2 regions of the Halobacillus sp. genome follow, and region 1 is predicted to be linked to the other one. Evidence: riboswitches for the same ligand, from Rfam matches in the RefSeq annotation. Region 1 holds a riboswitch; the other holds the start of a gene.

Region 1 (4,608 bases):
AGCTCAGCACAAGGGATGTTCGACTAAGATCGCGCCACGTCCTGTGGCAACGTCGAACGACCCTGCGTCGTGCAGGGCCGGAAAGCGAAATCGTCCCCCGAAGGACCATCCTCGTCGACCAATATCTCGAAATTGAGTCTTAAACAAACGGGAGCTTTTCTTTAACATGACCTCTATAGATTTGACCGATCTTTATATTTACTATGATATTTTTAGAGAAATTCTCACAAAATAAGAGGAACTCGTGAAACTTGTCACGAATTGCTCACTTCTTCTAGTTTTTCAGGCAGAATTTTGATAATCTTAAAATAGTGAGAAAACCGTAAGCGTTTTCGACATAAATCGGTGATGCACCTGAATGTGAGCAGCTGAGAATGAATTTAAAAAGGTGGTGTTGATGCATGAAACGGTTAGTCATATTAGGCGGCGGGTACGGTGGGCTCAATATATTACATGGCCTTTTAGAAGATTTACCAAAAGATGTACATATCGTTGTCGTTGACCGTAACCCCTACCATTCACTAAAAACAGAATTTTACACGATCGCTGCCGGTACTGAATCAGATCGTCATGCCCGTGTAGATTTTCCTGAACATGATCAAGTGGAATATGTATTCGACGAGATCGAAAAAATTGATGTTGAAAACGAAAAGGTTCTAATGAAAAACTTCGCCTATGACATCGAGTACGATTATCTTGTAATCGGGCTTGGATGTGAGGACAATTATCACGGAATAGAAGGCGCCAGGGAGTTTACGGAAAGTGTACAATCTTTTTCCCAAGCCCGAAGCGCAGGCTACTCCATTAATAATTTGGGAGCCTACGGAAAAGTGACGATTGTCGGAGCTGGATTAAGCGGTATTGAAGTGGCTTCAGAAGTACGCGAAAGCCGTTCTGATTTAAACATTCGTTTGCTCGATCGTGGTGAGACGGTACTGAAAGCATTCGACCATAAAATTCAGAATTATGTAGAAAAATGGTTCCGTGAGCACCATGTGGAGGTCATTCATAACGCGAACGTAGAATACGTTGAACGAGACGGCGTTTGCAATAACGGTCTCTGCTATATGAATGATGTTACGGTCTGGACAGCAGGTGTGCAGCCGAATTACCTGGTTAGAGAGCTTCCTTTTGATAAAGATATTCAAAATAAGGTTATTGTAAATGATTATTATCAGGTTCCAAGCCACCAAAATGTTTACGTGATCGGTGACTGCGCATCTGCCGAACATTCTCCAAGTGCTCAATTAGCAGGTCAGCAAGGTGAAAAAGTAGCGGAAGTTATATTGGCCTTTCTTAAAAATCGTGTTCCGGTACCTCCAGGCGAGGTTAAACTAAAAGGCGCCTTAGGCTCTCTCGGTAAGAACGACGGATTTGGCAACATGCTGCAAAAACCAATGACCGGAGTTTTACCTAGGCTTGCTAAATCAGGTGTTCTCTGGTTAAGTAAACGCCATTAAATCTCTCGTGTCGTGAAGAGTTCATCCGTCCACCCGTGCAGAACTCTATCAAAGAAAGCCATTTTCCCCAGAGGAAAATGGCTTTCTTATTATACGCGCACTGGATCCAGCAGGCGCCCCAGATATTTAGCAAGCTCAAGCATTCCGTACACTCCGGCTTTTTCTTCCGCATCCGTGTTATAATTCGTATTCGTGTTCACATCGTAAGCATATAAATTCCCATCTTGATCTTGAATAGCTTCAATAGCGGCCACTTGGATATGATTCGCCTGAAGAAAAGCTTCGAAGTCGTCAATAATCGCAGGGCGGTAATTGTCCAGGATCTCAAATTTTGCTTTATCCTTCGATTCCTCAGCATCGGTTGGGCAAAATTGATCCTCAATCGAGCACGCATCAGCCGGGCACAATTCAAACCCTTCAGAAGTGTCTACTTTCACTCCGTAAAGAAACTTCCCGTTTACGAACTCATGACGTACGATATACGGCTCGGGCGCATCGATATACTGCTGAATTAAGGTAATACCATCGACAGGTTCCTCAAATTCAGCGCCTTCCACATATTCCTGAAGTGCTTCTTTAGAATGAAACAGCTGCACACCCTGCCCCTTACCAGCACGGTTATGCTTCGTGATAAATGAATTCATCCCCAGCTTTTCTGCAGCTTTCAAAATATTCTCTTTCCCAACAGCAGAGATGGTTTTTGGAGTGCGGATCCCTTGTTGATTCAGTGCCATGTACTGGTTCACTTTACTTATTTCAAGATTAAGCGCCGATGTTCCATTTACAACCGTTCTGCCGTGGCGTTCCAGCCAGGAAAGGACTGCCCCTGCAAATTCAGGAGCGTAGCGGTGGTTTCTCGTGTGAGAGGACGCACTGATTCGATTATAGAAAATTCCTTCCGGCGGCTCTTCTGTTAAGTCTAATGTACCTTGGTCCAGGTGCCATACTTCATATGGCAATTCTAATTCTTCTAAACGTTCTGTTAAGTGAACGGTCCACTCATCGTTCTCGTGGAGTACATAAATTTTGCTCATAAAAAGGAACTCCCTTTCTGTAATAACGATTTCCTTTATCTTAACATAAAAAGCCTATCTGTTTACTAGGAATAAGATTATAGTACTTGCTAAATCTACTTCCTTATGGCACAGTAAAATTATAACGTTGTTCATCAAATTGAATAGTTTGAATGTAGGGGGACCAGTGTAGCTGGTTGAGATTGTATCCTTTTATGATACTGACCCTTAGAACCTGAACTGGTTGATACCAGCGTAGGAAACATAAGTAGCCGATATTTCTGATCGATTACTATATATGCACCCTAGGTTATGGTACCAGGGTGCTTTTTTGTATGGATAAAACGCTGGATTATCTCCGACGGTTCTCCCCTCTCCTCTATTAATCTCTCTGATGGACATATAATTGGGAGGGAAACAATTGAAAAAAATAATCCTCATGTTCATGACCGCTTTAGTAGTAACGGGCTGCTCATCCAATGACGGAAAAAGTGAAGAAGCTGCAGCCAAGCAAGAGGAAACGAACTCGGTTAAACTCGTACTCGACTGGACTCCTAACACCAATCACACCGGAATTTATGTGGCTCAGGCAGAAGGTTTTTTTAAGGAGCAAGGACTGGATGTGGAAATCATGCTTCCAGGTGAAGCGGGTGCCGATCAGCTTGTCGCCTCCCAAAAAGCAGAATTTGGGATCAGCGCTCAAGAAACATTGACAGAAGCTCGTATTCAGGACATTCCTGTTGTATCGATCGGAGCTATTATCCAGCATAATACGTCAGGTTTTGCCTCTCCCAAGAATAAAGGCATTACTTCTCCAGCTAATTACGAAGGAAAAACTTACGGAGGTTGGGGTGCTCCTGTAGAAGAAGCGGTCCTCTCTTCTCTCATGCAGAAAGAAAATGCTGATGTTTCTGAGGTGGAAATTGTAAATATGGGAAATACGGACTTTTTTACGGCTGTGGAACGGGATATCGATTTTGCCTGGATTTATTACGGGTGGACAGGTGTGGAAGCCGAACTTCGAGGGCAAGAGCTTAATATGCAATACCTAACGGACTACTCTGAGAAATTGGATTATTATACACCTGTTTTAACGACGAGCGAAACGATGATGAATGAGAATCCTGAAACCGTACAAGCATTTATGGCTGCTGTCTCAAAAGGATACGAATTTGCGATCGAAAAACCTGATCAGGCGGCTGATATTCTCATCGAAGCTGTGCCGGACCTCGATCCAGAGCTGGTAAAAGCCAGTCAAGAATGGCTGTCACCTAAGTATAAAGATGATGCAGATCAGTGGGGTATTCAAAAGGAAGAAGTCTGGAGCAGTTACGCCGAGTGGATGTACAATCATGACTTGCTTGAAGAAAAACTGAATGCTAATGAGGCATTTACGAACGAATTTTTACCAGAATAAAGGAGGGAAATGTATTGGCTAATTCACTTGTCAGTATTCAAATCATTCCAAAAACAGAGAGGAACGAGGATGTTATCCCTTATGTGGATCATGCGATTTCAATCATTGAAAAATCAGGGCTGAAGTACGAAGTCCATCCTCTTGAAACAACGATCGAAGGAGAGCTTTCCACCATTTTTGGTTTAATAGAAAAAATGAACGAGGCTATGGTTGAAAAAGGGTGCAGCAACGTCATTTCTCAGATTAAAGTTCTTTATCAGCCATCAGGAGCTTCGATGGATGATTTAACATCGAAATATCGAACATGACTCAAAGATTCATTAAAGGATGGAGGCCTGTTGCGGTCCTCCTCCTTTTCATTCTTTTATGGGAGCTCTGCAGCCGTTGGTTTGACATACCAGAATGGCTCTTACCACCGCCGAGCTTAATTATGGAAACAGGTATAAACGGCTGGACGGATTACGCTCCCCACCTTTTTTCAACCATTCGTTTAACTTTTTCAGGATTTATAATTGGAGTTATTTTCGGGTTATTACTTGCGGTCTTTCTTCACCTGCTTCCAGTAGTAAGAGAGGCCTTGTATCCCTTACTCATCTTGTCACAAAACATCCCGATCATCGTCCTTGCTCCCTTGCTAGTCATATGGTTTGGATTCGGGGCTTTACCTAAATTGATTATTATCGTACTTGTCTGCTTCTTTCCTATTGCGATTGCAGCC
Region 2 (6,375 bases), on a different contig from region 1:
AAACGGCCCTATTGTTGAATAAGTGTGCACCATTATTGATGTTGATCAGAGTTTAGTAGAAGTCCCGCACTCCAAGTTTCGTTATAGACGTTTTACCGCTTCCGCTATCGATTCGGCGTGTGTAATAGCTGAAACCACGGCAACTCCAGCAGCTCCTGCTTCTATAACCAATGAGGCATTTTCCGTATTAATCCCTCCGATGCCAACGATCGGTAAATCCGGATACGCCTCTCTCAGCTGCTTAATCCAGACGGTTCCGACCACAGGCTTGGCGTCTTCCTTCGTGCTCGTTTGAAAGACAGGACCAGCTCCAAGATAGTCGACCTTTTCTAACGAACTTTGAATTACTTCCTCCTCTGTTGAAACGGATAAGCCGAGGATCTTGTCTGGAAATTGCGACCTTATGACTTCCACACTTATGTCTTCCTGACCTACATGAATCCCGTCTGCCTCCAGCGGTTCAACCATATCTAAATCATCATTGACTATGAAGAGGACCCCCTTCTCATGGCAAATGCCTCTTAACTTTCTGCCAAGCTCAAGCTTAGCCTCTCCTTCAAGTGATCCTTTTCCCTTTTCTCTATACTGAAAAGCGGTTATCCCTGATTCAATAGCTTTTTCCAGGACAGCTTCAGGATCCCTGTCTGTGTCCTGGCTGCCCATCACGAAATACTTTCTTAACTGCTTAGATAATGTCACTATTCCTCTCTCCTCAATTGATCAGGATCCATAGCCAATGCATCGAGGAAAAGGGGAGAAAATGTTCCTGGTCCCTGTACTTCATCTTGAGAGGCTGCATATTCAGCCGCCGCTCCGAAAAATTCCAGAGCTGTATGGATCTTGGTTACACTTGATCCATTTGCAGACATGCAAGCAGCAAGAATCGATCCGAGAAGGCATCCGGTCCCTGTCACCTTTGCTAATAGAGGGTTGCCTGTTGAATTAGTCCGTATTTCGGCCCCATCAGAAACTACATCCATTTTTCCTGTGACAACAGCGGTCGTCTTATAAGTTTGTGCTACTCTTTCCGCAATTGATTTCTCGTTCCCCGTACCTGTCGATTCCACCCCTTTTGTCTCTACTTCTTCTCCTATTAAATGGGCAAGCTCACCAGCATTTCCTTTAATTACGGAAGGTTTAACTCTTTCTAAAATGGTTTGAATACTTTTCGAGCGGAATTTAGTGGCAGGTGCTCCAACCGGATCCACTACCACAGGAACCCCTGCCTTATTAGCTGCCTGGCCTGCTGTAATCATGGCACTTACTTGATTTTCTGTTAATGTCCCTATATTAAGAAGAACACCGTCGGCAAGACGCGATACATCCTCAACCTCTTCTTCGGCATGTGCCATGATAGGGGAACCTCCAAAAGCAAGTAAACCATTTGCGCTGAAGTTCATTACCACCTGATTCGTAATATGATGAATCAGCGGCTGCTTTTCACGCACTTCTTTAATAATATTCATATCCATTTGTTAGAAACCTCCTTACGAGCAGCAAAATGATTGGTCGGACCGCTGCCATGGCCTAGATCGAAGGAATATCGAATCGCTTCTGTTACAAAATATTTAGCTTGTTTGACAGCTTCAACTAGCGAGAATCCCTTTGCCAGGTAAGCAGTAATCGCTGCTGAATACGTACAGCCGGTCCCATGAGTGTTTTTTGTTTGAATACGTTCTGATTCGAAGGCATGGATCTCATTTCCATCAAATAAATAATCGATGGCTGTCCCTTCTCTGTGTCCGCCTTTGACTAAGGCTGCACCTGCTCCGAAGTTCTTAACGATAGCTTCAGCCGCTTCTTTCATGTCTTCCTCCGTTTCAATCCTTTTTCCGGTTATCTCTTCCGCTTCCGGGATGTTAGGGGTTACTAAAGACGTTAAAGGTAGCAGTTGTTTTCGTAACACTTCCCGTGATTCTTCCTCACTTAAAGAATCACCACTTTGAGAAATCATAACGGGATCCATTACATAATAAGCTTGGATCTGTGGGATCCAGTCAGCTATTACTTGCATCATATCTTTTTGAGCGACCATTCCTGTTTTTACAGCATGGACTGGCATATCTTCAGAAATCGACTGCAGTTGTTTTTCCAGGAAATCAAGGGGAAGATGGTGAATATCCTTTACCCCCGTTGTATTTTGAGCAACAGCAGATGTGATCACGGACATCCCGTAGCATTTTAATTCCTGGAATGTCTTTAAATCCGCCTGGATACCTGCCCCTCCGCTTGGATCTGTACCCGCAATAGTCAATGCGCATGGAACGTGGTTCATTTAACATCCACCGCCTTTCCTTCAATCCATTCTTCACATGTATAAGCCATTTCCCAAAAAGACCATTCCAGCTGACAGCTTTTCCGAAACGCATCTCTTATACGACTGAGTTCTTTTTCTGAAGCCTGTTCAGCTAAATGATCCAGCCGGCTTCGTAAATGATCCGTCAGAATTTGCATCTCGCTTTCGGCATAGAATTTTATCCAGGGATAAAAAGGATGATCTTGGTCAGGCTCATACTCCTCCATCAAATATCTCCCTATCTCTAAATAAGTCCAGGGACATGGGAGCAGTGCGGCAATAATTTCACCAAGACCTCCCATTTGAGCATGGTACATCATATGCTTCACATAATGATCAGCCGTTGGAGGGAGTGGGTAACCTTGAAGATCCTCGTACCGAATACCGATATACTCGCACAAATTATGATGGGGATGTACTTCACTATGAAGAACAAAATGAACCTGTTCGTTAAAATATTGAATATCTTCACGCTCCGAAGACTTGGAAATTGCAATTCCATAAATGTGCATAAACGCATTTAAATATTCGTAGTCTGCTTTTATATAATGAGCAATAGATTCCGAGGGAAGACGACCATTTCCAATCCCTTCAACAAAAGGATGATGAAAAATTCTTTCAAATATATCATGATTTTCTTGTCTTAACTGTTCTGTAAATGACATGAATATGCCTCCTGATTTTTTCGGAAGCTACTAAGGGAGGGAGAGAGTGGGGCTGCTTACTACTTCCCTCCGCTGGCATGATCCAGATCAGGTGTTAAGGGACCAAGGAATTTATTTCCTTATCTCAGCGAACACTCGCGCCCCTAGTAGTTTCCGTGTATTATGGTTGTAAGATATATTTTTCCAATTTAACTCTTGTGACGATGATCCATCCTATCATAGCGCCCGATATACTGCTGACTAAAAAAGATGGAAGAAATACCAGAGCTCCAGATGAGCTGCCCATGAGTAAGTTGGCATATGGAACAGCGAATAAGGCTCCAATAACCCCGGTACCAAGCACTTCACCGGCAACAGCTGCCATTTTATTGTGAACCCATTTGTATAAGATACCCGCAAGAAAAGCACCGATCATTCCTCCAGGAAACGCGAGCAAGGTGCCTAACCCCAGGAGGAGGCGTAATAGACCGATCATAAAAGCTATAGTTACAGCTGGTAAAGGACCAAGTGTAACAGCTGCCATCACATTTACTGCATGCTGGACTGGATAAGCCTTTGCAACTCCTGCTGGAAACCAGAGCAGCTGGGCACCAAGTGTTCCAATCGCAACAAATGCAGCCATAGTCGTTAGTAGTCTTGTTTTGTTCATTTCTGCCCTCCCTTCCGTAGGGGAAAAATAAAAAAGCCAGATCCTGGGAAGGACCTGACTTAAAAGGGTAATGTCTAATAAAAATAGTAGACTACTTCCCTCCGCTGGTCTTAACCAGATCAGGTTCTTAAGAGTCGGAATGCTACTTTGCTTTCCTCTCAGCCTATTCAGGCTCCCCTAGTAGTTATAATCATAGATTCACTTGGTTGTTTTATACTATAACAAAGTTAAAGATAGATGTCATGGAAAATTATTCAAAAAAATACAAATAGAAAGGCAGGCAAGTCTATGAAAGCTTGGGGATGCATATTTTTCATAGCTATGATTCTGGCCGGTTGCGGCTCTGCACCAACTTCTAATTCTGATAGTGATTCCAAAAAATCACCTGAACAAGAAAACCCTGCGCCTCCTGAAATTACTGGATTTGTTATGGAGCAGAAAAAGGACCAAATTCTAGTGGTGTCCCCCTTGGACTCTAATTCTGAGAGTACTGCGAATGCGATGTGGGTCTCAGGCGCACCTAAAGACCGCTGGGTAGGTAAACAGGTAGAAGTGTGGGTGAAAAATGGGGTCCGTGAATCCTTCCCCTCTCAGGCAGAAGCAGAAGAAGTGAAGATTCTCGAAATGAGCCATGTAGAGGGTGCAGATTTAGAAGCTTCTGAGGCTCTGTCTAAAGCTATTATGGAGATTCCGGGGGACAAACTTTTAGCCGTAGAGATGATTTCTTACGTTAAGGAAAAGGATGTATGGGAGATTCAATTAACTAGAATTGATTCAAGGAACGAGGACTTAGAAACAATCGTCGCCGACAGATAATAAATAAAAATGAGCGGCTCCTTTACAGAAGAAGCGCTCATTTTTCTATTTTCTTCAACATCCATAAGCGTACACTGAGCTCCAGGAGGAAAAGATCATCTGCATCCAATAAGGAAAGCCCTGTTAATTGTTCAATATTCCTTAAGCGATGCAGCAATGACTGTCGGTGAAGATTTAAGGCACGGGCTGTCTGGCTTACGTTACTGTTGTATTTGTTATAAACAATGAACGTATGAATTAAGTCGGTCTGTCTTCGCTGATCATATTCGATTAGTTTCTCCAAGGTATTCTGGACAATAAACTCAATTTCTTTTTCATGTGATAGGGCCATTAACAAGCGATTCATTCGCGTATCACTGAAAAAAGTGCGGTCACCATCTTCATGTTTCTGGCGTCCGATATTTAAAGCGGTAGCGGCCTCTTCGTAGCTCTGGTGGAAGTTGTACAGGCCATCTTTATGGCAGGAGACTCCCCAGGAAATCGTTATACCGGCAAGTAATTCGTGAAGGCGCCGCTCCACAAGATCAAGAAACTGATTGGCTGTCTCCGGATATGTCTTGGCGTCCGCTTCTATATAAACAATGACTTCTCCTTCATCAAACGTGGTCATCGTCTGCCGCTTCAGCACATCGCCCGCATGTGTCACTTCCTTTTGAATATAGTAGTTCCGGCTATGCATGGAAGAAGATTGGACCGAATGTTCCTCTGATCCTACGGGACCATCAATCTGCTTTTTAAATCGAATATCCCCTACGAGACATACATATGGTTTCTCTAAATCATATCCAAGGAGGTGAGCTTTTGCCAGGAGCGACTTATCGATATCAACTTCCGTTTTAGCAAGTTCCAGTAAAAAGTTATCTTTCAACCGGATTTCGGTCATTTCGATTGCGTTTTCTTTCACAAAATATAAAGCGCACGCCGTTAACGTATGCTCTAAAATCGATAAATCCACCCATGACAATTCTTGGTCCTCCTCGGGCTTAAACAGCAGATATCCTTGCTTTTTATAATTTGAAAGAATCGTCAGCTGATAGCAAAAATGCGGACCAATCTCATATTTTTCAATGTAATGAACTAATGGATGATCACTAAAAGGCTCGGGAGAAACGAGTTGAAACGCTTCGTTCTCTTTTCCGTTCAGCACGTCCAGAAAATAACGGTCGAATTGCTGATTAGCCCTGATTTGTTTATTATGATCACTGATAGCAGCAGGAATATGAGTATTATCGTAAAGAATCGTGGTGATTTCCTGCAATCCTTTGCCGTTCAATACACAATTAATCAATTCCTGGCGGATGGTTTCGGCCCGCTGCTGTCCGGTCTGCTTTTCTTCACTTATTAAACGAAGAACATCCTGCAGAATATCTCCGAACCTCACTTCCCATGGAATTTCCATAATCATAAAATTGTGTTCCTCTGCTATTTTCAGAATACGATCCGGTATTTTGTAAATATATCGTCCTGTAGCAAAAGCGAGAGCTGAAGCATCTGCACGAATAACATCCTTCACATATTCCTCAAGTGCCGTTATATCGTCTCCGCATCCCACCCCGGTACTCAGCACAAATTCATTATTTCTCACAAAATTTTCCACAGGTGTCTCGATTACGGATATCCATTGTACGGGCTTATCTGTGATCTTAGTTAACACTTTGGCTTGTTCAAAAATAGGTAACCGCAGCACTTTTTCCACTGTAACTCCCATTCGCTTCACTCCTGCCCTATTGATTCTTAATTAAGTGATCGATGGTGTGTTGGTCAATGTTGTTTCCGCTGACCACTAGTACGACATGGTTACCTTTAGCACTCTTTTCGTTAAGCAGCCAGCCGACACCAGCTGCAGCAGCGCCTTCCACCGCCATTTTGTGATGGTTCAGCATGAATAAAATTCCGCTCCCAATCGATGCTTCAGAAACCAATTTTGCTTCGTCTAAAAAAGTCTGTGT

The links. A riboswitch is a leader RNA that binds a small molecule or an ion and turns the genes downstream of it on or off. The one in region 1 is predicted to bind thiamine pyrophosphate.
Region 2: another riboswitch for thiamine pyrophosphate. It lies ahead of tenA (thiaminase II); the one in region 1 lies ahead of WAM07_RS08315 (ABC transporter substrate-binding protein).

The regions. Positions count from the first base shown of each region.
Region 1 is NZ_JBAPTY010000179.1:200-4,807, reverse strand. It holds gene WAM07_RS08325 (NAD(P)/FAD-dependent oxidoreductase) at 402-1,460, shown strand; gene WAM07_RS08320 (ATP-grasp domain-containing protein) at 1,550-2,494, opposite strand; TPP riboswitch at 2,641-2,752, shown strand; gene WAM07_RS08315 (ABC transporter substrate-binding protein) at 2,895-3,890, shown strand; gene WAM07_RS08310 (thiamine-binding protein) at 3,905-4,198, shown strand; partial or broken gene WAM07_RS08305 (ABC transporter permease) at 4,195-4,608, shown strand, end outside.
Region 2 is NZ_JBAPTY010000212.1:1,113-7,487, reverse strand. It holds gene thiE (thiamine phosphate synthase) at 82-663, opposite strand; gene thiM (hydroxyethylthiazole kinase) at 699-1,472, opposite strand; gene thiD (bifunctional hydroxymethylpyrimidine kinase/phosphomethylpyrimidine kinase) at 1,463-2,275, opposite strand; gene tenA (thiaminase II) at 2,272-2,961, opposite strand; TPP riboswitch at 3,009-3,116, opposite strand; gene thiW (energy coupling factor transporter S component ThiW) at 3,122-3,610, opposite strand; TPP riboswitch at 3,690-3,799, opposite strand; gene WAM07_RS09410 (DUF3221 domain-containing protein) at 3,899-4,426, shown strand; gene WAM07_RS09405 (PucR family transcriptional regulator) at 4,464-6,134, opposite strand; gene WAM07_RS09400 (pyridoxal-phosphate dependent enzyme) at 6,151-6,375, opposite strand, start outside.